3 regions of the Ochrobactrum sp. PL_is483 genome follow, and region 2 is predicted to be linked to each of the others. Evidence: predicted binding sites of a transcription regulator. Region 2 holds the regulator's gene; each other region holds the start of a gene.
What was found. Region 2 encodes PhoB, which activates phosphate uptake and scavenging genes when phosphate is short. Its sites were predicted from a motif close to TGTCATNNANCTGTCAT; they were not measured.
Positions count from the first base shown of each region.

Region 1: a site for PhoB is predicted at 1,635-1,651, ahead of AC0TNJ_RS03225 (DUF1045 domain-containing protein). Genes of this name have one in related genera too.
Region 3: a site for PhoB is predicted at 1,438-1,454, ahead of AC0TNJ_RS08340 (inorganic diphosphatase). Genes of this name have one in related genera too.

Region 1 is NZ_JBVPGS010000022.1:110,382-113,659, forward strand. Features, by position in the region: gene AC0TNJ_RS03215 (aldose epimerase family protein) at 1-568, shown strand, start outside; gene AC0TNJ_RS03220 (sugar kinase) at 633-1,550, opposite strand; gene AC0TNJ_RS03225 (DUF1045 domain-containing protein) at 1,776-2,507, shown strand; gene AC0TNJ_RS03230 (alpha-D-ribose 1-methylphosphonate 5-triphosphate diphosphatase) at 2,511-3,278, shown strand, end outside.
Region 2 is NZ_JBVPGS010000037.1:18,968-22,245, reverse strand. Features, by position in the region: gene AC0TNJ_RS13835 (hypothetical protein) at 1-5, shown strand, start outside; gene AC0TNJ_RS13830 (cell wall hydrolase) at 105-1,052, opposite strand; gene phoB (phosphate regulon transcriptional regulator PhoB) at 1,696-2,382, opposite strand; gene phoU (phosphate signaling complex protein PhoU) at 2,499-3,221, opposite strand.
Region 3 is NZ_JBVPGS010000031.1:174,694-177,971, forward strand. Features, by position in the region: gene AC0TNJ_RS08335 (transcriptional regulator) at 1-621, shown strand, start outside; gene AC0TNJ_RS08340 (inorganic diphosphatase) at 783-1,385, opposite strand; gene rpoH (RNA polymerase sigma factor RpoH) at 1,625-2,536, opposite strand; gene AC0TNJ_RS08350 (RluA family pseudouridine synthase) at 2,848-3,278, opposite strand, start outside.

The DNA of each region.
Region 1 (3,278 bases), on a different contig from region 2:
GCTGATCGTGCGGCTGGAGGCTGTGACCGACAAGCCGACTGTCTGCAACCTGCTGCATCACAGCTACTTCAATCTCGATGACGGCGGCGAGGGCGATATTCTTGATCACCAGCTTAAAATCGAGGCAGATGCCTATATGCCGGTCGACGAGGCTCTCATTCCGGACGGACGCGTTCTGCCGGTCAAAGGGACGCCATATGATTTCAGGGAGTTTCGCCCGATTCGCTTCGAGGAGAACGGCCATCAGGTCCAATATGACAGCAATTTCTGCCTCGCGGCGGCGCGGGGGCCATTGCGTCCATGTGCGTCGGTGAAGGGCGCGCGTTCCGGCATTCGCCTCGATATTTCAACGACAGAGCCGGGCGTTCAGTTCTATGCGGGCAATACGATGGCCAATGATTGCATAGGCCTCACGGGCAAACCCTACGGAAAACATGCAGGATTCTGCCTGGAGCCGCAGATATGGCCCGGATCGCTGGAATATCCGTATTTCCCGCAGGCAATATTGCGTCCGGGCGAGATTTACGCCCAGACCAGCCATTTCAGCTTCTCACGCGACACGCTTTAAGTTTTTGTTTTCACGCATGTCTTTATCCCCAAGCCGGGTCCCACTTTGGGGAGACATGCTTTGATCAATCAGCAAAGGCGGCGCGTGCGGTTTCCATTGGAGCAAGCGCGCCGCGTATCTCGACCACGCGGGCTGCAACCAGATGCGCCTTGCGGGCTGCTTCCACGGGAGAAAGCCCGTTCAGGCGCGCAGCGAGATAGGCGCCGTTGAAACTGTCGCCTGCGCCCGTCGTGTCGACAGCTTGCGCAACGACGGATGGCACCAGCACTCTTTCACCGTCGGCGACAAGCAGGGCCGGTTCGGTGCCATCCTTGACGACGATTTCCTTTACGCCAAGCGCGGCAAGGCGGTCAGCGCAGGCGCTGGCATCCTTGTCGCCAAACAGCGCCTGTTCGTCCGGGAAGGTGGGCAGGGCAATATCGGCGATGCGCATTGCTTCGCTGATGATATCCTGTGCGGCCTTGCGGTCCGGCCATAGCTGGTGCCGGAAATTCGGGTCGAAGGCAATGCGCGAACCGGCGGCGCGGCATTGGCGCAGGACATCGAAAAACGTGTCGCGATGCTCGGGCAGGATGATGGCGACCGAAATACCGGAAAAATAGATGATGTCGCGGCGGGTCAGGCTCTTTTCCAGCGCTTCGCGGTCACTGGCCAGACGCCTTGCGGCGGCGTCGCTGCGCCAATAGGTGAAGGAGCGCTCGGCACCGTTGAGCGTGATGGCGTAAAGGCCGGGATGCAGCCCATCGATGATCGGGCTATGGGCTATACCGATACCGTTGGAGGTCAGGAACACACGTTGTTTCTGGGAAAAATTGTCCTGGCCGAACGCGGTTACATATTCGACGGGATAGGATTTTTCCATCAGCGCCCGCATGTACCACGCAGTGTTGAGCGTATCGCCCGCAAACCCCATGCGCCACTGGTCGCCTTCGTTGCCCGAAAGCTCGATCATGCATTCGCCGATAGATGCAAATCCGCCCATGTCAGTCTCCTCGCTTGAAACGGGGCTAACGCCTATACTAATTTTCGCCCATGTAAAATTGGTTTGTCGGCATTTCGTCAGCAGTGTCATGTGACCTTTATCGACTTGCCACATTCATTGTGTAAGCATCCGCCGACCGCATCGCCCTTAGAATCGGGAAATGCTCTCGTTGATGTTTTGGAGTTCCGCTGACGCCGTGTCGCGAACCTCGCCTAAGGATTTGACATGCGTTATGCGATTTATTTCACGCCGCCATCCAATGATGCGCTTTTGAAGGTTGCCGCGAACTGGCTCGGGCGCAATGCGTTCAGCGGCGAGCCGGTCAAGATGCCTGCGATTCGCTCGCTTGCGACCGATGAAATCGTCCGGCTGACCGAAGAGCCGCGCCGCTACGGTTTTCATGCGACGATGAAGGCTCCGTTTCGTCTGGATGAGCAACACACCGAAAACGACCTGCTTTCGGCCTTGATGCATTTCGCATCGTCGGCGTCACCCGTCATCATTCCGCGTCTCAAGCTTCACGCAATCGGGCCGTTCTTCGCGCTTGTGCCGGAAGAGCCGGTGGCCGAATTGAACCAGCTCGCCAATGATGTCGTCGTCGCCTTCGACCGGTTTCGCGCCCCGCTCAACGAGGCGGAAATTGCGAAGCGACGGCCGGAGCGCCTCAGCGAGGCACAGCGGCACAATATCGAGCGCTGGGGCTATCCTTATGTTTTTGAGGAGTTCCGCTTTCATATGACGCTGACCGGCCCGGTGGAAGAGAAGGACCGCGCCCGCGTGGAGCGAACGCTGGACGATTTCTTCACGCCGCTGCTGGGCGATGCCGTGGAGGTTGCGAACCTCGCTTTGCTCGTGGAACCTGAGAAAGGTGCTCCTTTCGAGATACATTCGCTGCATCCTCTGACCGGCGGCAAGGTTACATCGGCTCGGACCTCACGAGCGGTTGGGAGGCCGTAACCGATGGGAAATGAAACGGTTTTGCGCAACGCCCGCATCGTGCTTGCCGACGATGTTGTCCTCGGTTCCCTGAAGCTCGTGGATGGCAAGATTGCCGATATCTCTACCGGCGCATCAAGCATCGGCGAGGATATGGAAGGCGATTTCCTGACGCCCGGACTGGTAGAGCTGCACACGGATCATCTCGAAGGGCACTATGCTCCGCGTCCAAAAGTGCGCTGGAACCCGATTGCCGCCGTGCAGGCGCATGACGCCCAGATTGCCGCCTCCGGGATCACCACCGTTTTCGATGCATTGCGCATCGGCTTCGATGACGATGCCGAGACAGGTATCGACGATATGCGCAAGCTTTCTTCGGCGATTGCCGAGGGCCGCGCGGCTGGCCGCTTGCGCGCCGACCATTTCCTGCATTTGCGTTGCGAGGTTTCGGCACCCGACTGCCTTCCGGCCTTTGAAAAATTCGGCGCTCAGCCGCTGGTCAGGCTGGTATCCCTGATGGACCATGCGCCGGGACAGCGTCAGTTTACGGATATCGAGACCTACAAGACCTATTTCATCCGCAAGCTGAAATTCTCGGAAGAAGAGTTCAGGCTCTATTGCGAGCGGCGTATCGGGCAATCGCAGCAATATTCAGCGCCAACGCGCAAGGCGATTGCTGACCTCTGCCACCAGCGCGGCGTTATTCTGGCAAGCCATGATGACGCGACGGTGGACCATGTGGCGGAAGCGCAGGCGCAGGGAATAAGGGTTGCGGAATTTCCCACCACACAC
Region 2 (3,278 bases):
CCTGACGCCTTGTGGCGAAAAACGGCGACCATCAGTCAAAATCAAAACGCCGGCCTGAAGCAAACAGGACCGGCGTTCTGATTGATCAAGTGCAGATCAGCTTTTTATAGCGGCGCTTCCGGCCTGTCCTGAGACAGAAGAAGCGCGCCGATGGCGTCGGCCTGCTTCTGGCTTGCCGGACCATAGCCGAGCGACGTCGGCTGCGGAGCGGTCGTATCGAATTGCGGCTGATAGGAGGCCATTTGCATGTGGTTCTCCTGCTGAGTTGCAGGGACACCGCGATGACGCGCCAGGCGATTACCGCGGGCCTGCGGACCGGCGCCGCCGTTCTGTTCCGCGCTTTGAGCCTGAGAAGCCTCCGCGAGCGCCACCTGAACTGTCGGTGCTGCGCCCGGAACCGGACCCGTCTGCGGCAGGGTCACGTCATAGGATGGATCTTGAGGAACGGAAGGCGATTGCGGCGAATAGGCGAGCGCAAGATTGTATGGTTCCTGCGGAACCGGATTCTGGAGCGAGCCGTCGCGATTGCGCTTCTCATAGAAGGAATTGCCGCCAGCGACGAGCACATAGTGCATGTTGTTATAGGGGAACTTCAGGCCCGCCGTATGGAAGAACATGGCGTTCTTGAGCTTCGGATGGCGCTGCCCCTTCAGGACTGCATCGGCAGTTGCCTGAACATCAGGTAACGCCTTGGAATTCATCTTGCGGGTGAGAACACCGGGCGCGAACTGGTTCTTCTGACCGACCACACCGCAAATCGTATCAGGATAACGGCCCGATGCGAGACGATTCATGACGACCGTGCCGACAGCCAGAAGCCCGTCGGGACTCGAACGGTTGGATTCGAAGAACATCGCGCGTTCAAGACATTCCTTGTCACGCGCGGTGTAGGTGTAGGTCTTCACGCCATTGACCGATTTGACGTGGCTTGCCGCCGTCTTTTCCGAATTGGCTTTTCCCGAAGTCCCGGTCGTCGTGCAACCGGTCACCACGAAAGGCGCAACCACCAGCCCGATAAGAACGGGCAATTTCCACTTCGCGGCGCGCGTCAATGGCTCAGTCTCATGTTAGGACCCTTAACTGATCCAGTCATACGTTCAGGCAGACACATCTGAAACGATGCGCGCGAACGTCTGACTGCGGTGCAAGTCAAAGAGGACGAAGATCAAAATCGCTCATCCTACTGTCGCTCAATCGAATTCAAGGTTTTGGAATTTTTAGGCCAAAAAAAGGCGAAGCGTCAAATCCCAACGATGCAGGAAGCAGCCAGACAGCCTAAAATGAATTCCGAATCGAGAGTGCGAATATGCCTACAAGCCATTTAAATATATTAATAATTTATTAACGAGAGTTACGAATTCAGATAAGGCATTGATTTAAAGCGATTCAAATTCTCGCAATACACGCCATATCGCTGCCTTAATTCGTGTTTGCTTGGATAGTTTTCCCGACCACATTCATGCTGCTTCAAATGATCTGCAAAAATTCAGTTTTCCATGGGTTCCGCTGGTTGCCGTCAACTTTGGAAACATAGTTGTAACATCGTGTGAAAACGCCTAATTGGCGCGAGTTTTGACCCGGCAGAGGCGAATCGGGTCAGCATTGCCCAGGGCCTATCACCCGTGAAACGGCCCGCCACGATGAACATGACGGGCCGATCAAGAGCTGTACTTGAGAGTTTCGAAACGGTGTCGATCAACCGAAAGAATAACCGGCGCCGCGAACGGTCCGGATCGGATCAAGCGCACGACCGACATTGATTGCCTTGCGAAGCCGCCCGACATGGACGTCCACGGTGCGATCATCCACATAGATATCGGGACCCCAAACGCCATCCAGAAGCTGGCTGCGCGAGAAGACACGGCCGGGCGACATCATGAAATATTCGAGCAACCGGAATTCCGTCGGTCCAAGACGAACTTCCTTTTCCTTGCGGTAGACCCGATGCTGCTGGCGGTCCAGAACAAGATCGCCCACTTTCAGCACATGAGACAGGATGCTCGGATTGGAGCGGCGCAGCATTGCCTTGACGCGTGCCAGAAGCTCCGGCGTTGAAAACGGCTTTACGACATAATCGTCGGCGCCGACGCTTAAACCTCGGACGCGTTCGCTCTCCTCGCCACGCGCCGTCAGCATGATGATCGGCAGGCGCTCGGTTTCCGGCCACTGGCGCAGGCGACGGCAAAGCTCAATGCCCGATACGCCCGGCAGCATCCAGTCCAGAATAAGCAGATCCGGCACATTCTCGCGCAAGGCGATTTCGGCCTCGTCGCCGCGCAGCATCGTATCGACCTGATAGCCCTCTGCCTCAAGATTGTAGCGAAGCAGAACGCTCAGCGCCTCTTCGTCTTCCACCACAGCGATTTTGGGTGCCTGTGACATCCAGTATTTCCCTATCCAAATTCGGCGGACGGTGGATACAATCCCCCAATCGACCGCGTGCCGCCGCGCTATTCACACATTCTCAACCGCCGGACCAAAGTCCGGCCGGTTGCAGTTCAGGGTTTACGCGCCTCATCCACGACAATACCGTGGCTCAGGTCTTCCTTGGGTCGCTCAGCCGGCATTTGCAGGCCAGTCACGATGTAATAAACAGTCTCCGCGATATTGGTCGCGTGATCGCCGATGCGCTCGATATTCTTCGCGCAGAACAGAAGATGCGTGCAGGCGGAAATATTGCGCGGATCTTCCATCATGTAAGTCAAGAGTTCGCGGAACAGAGACGTGTACATGGCGTCAATTTCGTCGTCGCGGTCGCGAACGACATTGATCTGCTGCACCGAACGCGACGCATAGGCGTCGAGAACGTCCTTCAGCTGCGTCAGCGCCAGTTCGGCCAGCGTTTCCAGACCGCGATAAAGCTTTACCGGCTGGCGTGATTCCGAAACGGCGGCAACACGCTTGGCAATGTTCTTGCCCAGGTCGCCGACGCGCTCCAGATCGGCGGAGATGCGGATCGAGCCGATGATCTCGCGCAGGTCCACGGCCATGGGCTGGCGCTTGGCGATAATCATGACGGCCTTGTCGTCGATCTCGCGCTCGCTGGCGTCGAGGATAAGATCGTCAGAGATGACACGCTGCGCGAGCGCATTGTCCGCATTGACGATTGCGGCGACGGACTGCTCGACCATACGTTCCGCATGTCCGCCCATCTCGGCGATCTTATGGGAGAGAAACTTCAATTCCTCGTCGTAGGAGCGAACGGTATGCTGAGACGGCATAGTAGACCTCGTAATAAAAATTGCGGGGAAGCCGCACTGTCTGTTGAAACGCAGTTC
Region 3 (3,278 bases), on a different contig from region 2:
GGCACGTCGACCGCCGCTTCCACCCCGGCCCCTGCCGAAACGAATCCGCCGACGGGCGCGCAGCCCGGACAGAACCAGACCGTTGCCGTTGGCCAGCAGGCCCTTCTTTATGAAGAACGCGGCGGCGCGGGGTCGGATTCGGTCGAGCGCGGCAATGTGGTCTGGTCGACGATCGAGGAAAGCCCGGAAGACGGCCAGCCTGCCCAGCCCGCCGTGCGCGCCACGGTCACGATGCCGACCAGCAAGGTCGAGCTGAAGATGACGATCCGCAAGAATACGGACCAGTCCATCCCGGCGAGCCATCTGATCGAAATGGTCTTCACTGTGCCGGAAGGCTTCCCCGGCGGCGTGGTGGATAATGTGCAGCGCGTCACCTTCAAGGATACGGAACAGGCGGCGGGCAATCCGCTGGTCGCCGTGCCATCGAAGATCGGCGACAACTTCTTCATCGTATGGCTGAACGACGCCCGCACCGCGCAGGACACCAATCTTTCGCTGATGCGCCGTTTGCAGTGGATCGATATTCCGATTTCCTACCGCAATGGCCGTCGCGCGCTTATCAGTCTGGAAAAAGGCGTGCCGGGCGAGAAGGTATTCAACGAGGTTCTGGGTACGAATTAGAGCGCGTTTCGATCTGATTGGATCAGATCGGCGCTCTAACTATTTATTTTACCGCGCATTTTTTCCGAAAACCGTTTCACACTTTTCGGAATGCGCTCTAACCCGCCACGAAACGAAAAAGGCCGCTTCGAGCGGCCTTTTTGTTGGCGAGCAGTCGGGGATTACTTCTTTTCAGCGAAGGCCTTGATAGCCTTGGCGACTTCGTTCTGCGCGGCTTGCGCACTGTCGAAGCCAGCCAGCTCAACGACCTTGCGGCCTTCCGGCAACTGCTTGTAGACGCGGAAGAAGGCTTCCAGACGCTGCTGTTCGATCTTCGACAGGTCGGTGATTTCCTTGATGTTGTCATAGGTCGGATCGATGTCCGTGGTCGGCACGGCGACGATCTTGTCGTCCTGGTCGCCGCCATCGATCATCTTGAGCACGCCGATGGGGCGAACCTTGATGATCGCGCCCGGAACAATCGGCTCGCGCGTATAGATGATTGCGTCGAGCGGATCGCCGTCACCGGCAAGCGTGCTGGTGATCGAGCCGTAATTGGCCGGATAGATCACCGGCATGGACTGATAGCGGTCGACGACGATGTGACCGGTCTTGTCGTCGATTTCATATTTGGTGAAGCTGCCCTGCGGGATTTCGATGGCCGTGAAGAACTCCTTCCCGTCCTGTTCCTTCTGCGGATAATCGAGGAAGGAGACATAGTCGGAAGCAGATGCGGCAGTGGCGGCGGTGAGCGCGAGAGCTGCGGCGAGCAGGAGCTTTTTCATGGAATGACCTTGAAGCTTGGGTGAAACACGCCCTCGTCCCTAAAGCCAATCCATTACAGTTGTTTGACGGTTTTATATCGGTTGCATGACGGTTTCGGCGAGGAGGCGCCCCGCGATACTCTGCCGGGCTGATGCCGACCTTCCTGCAAAACCGGTTTCCATTTTTGCTGCCCCAAACAATACTGCCGCAAAATGGCGTTCCCATCTTGCGGCAGTAAAAGGGTCAATAGTGCAACTGTTTAAGCGTGCGCTTCCTCGACTTGATTCAGCGCCTTCTGCTGCTTGAGAGCGGCGGCCTTGACCGCCGCCTGCACCTTTTCAAACGCACGCACTTCGATCTGGCGCACACGCTCGCGGCTGATGTCGAATTCGCTGGAAAGATCTTCCAGCGTCATCGGGTCATCCGAAAGGCGGCGGGCCTGAAAAATGCGGCGTTCGCGGTCGTTCAGCGTATCCATCGCCTGTTCCAGCATGGAGCGGCGGTTTTCCAGTTCGTCCTGCTCGATCAGGATCTGCTCCTGGCTGCTGCTGTCATCGACCAGCCAGTCCTGCCATTCGCCGGATTCACCTTCGGAAGCGCGCAGCGGCGCATTCAGCGAAGCGTCACCGGACAGACGGCGGTTCATGGAAACCACTTCGTCCTCGCTGACATTGAGCTTGGTCGCGATCTGCTTGACCTGATCGGGGTTGAGATCGCCGTCGTCGAGCGCCTGAATCTTGCTCTTCATCTTGCGCAGATTGAAGAACAGGCGCTTCTGATTGGCGGTCGTCCCCATCTTCACAAGGCTCCACGAGCGCAGGATATATTCCTGGATCGAAGCCTTGATCCACCACATGGCATAGGTGGCAAGACGGAAACCGCGTTCAGGCTCGAAACGCTTGACGGCCTGCATGAGGCCGACATTGCCTTCCGAAATGACTTCACCGATCGGCAGGCCATAGCCGCGATAACCCATGGCGATCTTGGCCACGAGACGCAGATGGCTCGTCACCAGCTTGTGGGCGGCCTTGGGGTCGGTATGTTCGTGATAGCGCTTGGCCAGCATATATTCTTCCTGCGGCTCAAGCATGGGAAAACGGCGGATTTCTTCCAGATAACGGGTAAGGCCACCGTCACCTGACGTGATGCTTGGGAGATTCATCTGGGCCATAGAGCACCCTCCTTTATGATTTCAGGTTCCCGTTTGGCGAACCTGTCGCGGGGGCTGCCTCCTGCACTTCCCTCTCGCGAGCCTCCATATATAGGCATGATTTTGGCGAAAACACGATCCTTTAACTCATGAAACAAACTGTCACTACAATGTGAACGCAGCTCCCGGTCAAAGGTTTCGTGAAATCGTCGGAAATGAATTGCGTGTTGTGAGAGAGCGGCTTTCACCGCGACCGCGCCCCCGGTCCTGATACTGAAAAGCCGAGATTAATCAGCAATCCATTCTTTCGCCAACCATGATAGTTGCCAGTATTATATAGAATGCTTGCGGAAATTTTCCAGAAGGTGCTCCATATCTTCCGGCACCGGCGCTTCAAAACGCATCAGTTCCCCGGTGGACGGATGAGTGAAGGCAAGCAGCCATGCATGCAGTGCCTGCCGGTGGAAACCGCGCACGGCCTCTTTCAAGGGGTCCGGCAGCTTGTTGGCCTTGGTCTTGTAGGCGCTGCCATAGTCCATGTCGCCCACAAGCGGATGGCCGATATGGGCCATGTGCACGCGGATTTGGTGTGTCCGGCCTGTCTCTAGGCGGCATTCGACGAGCGAGGCGAGCGCGGTCGCATCTTCGCGGGGCCCGAATTTTTCGACCGTGGCATAATGGGTGACGGCGTGGCGGGCATCTTCCCGCTCTTCATTGACAACGGCCTGCTTGGTGCGGTCGCGATGCGAGCGCCCCAGATGCG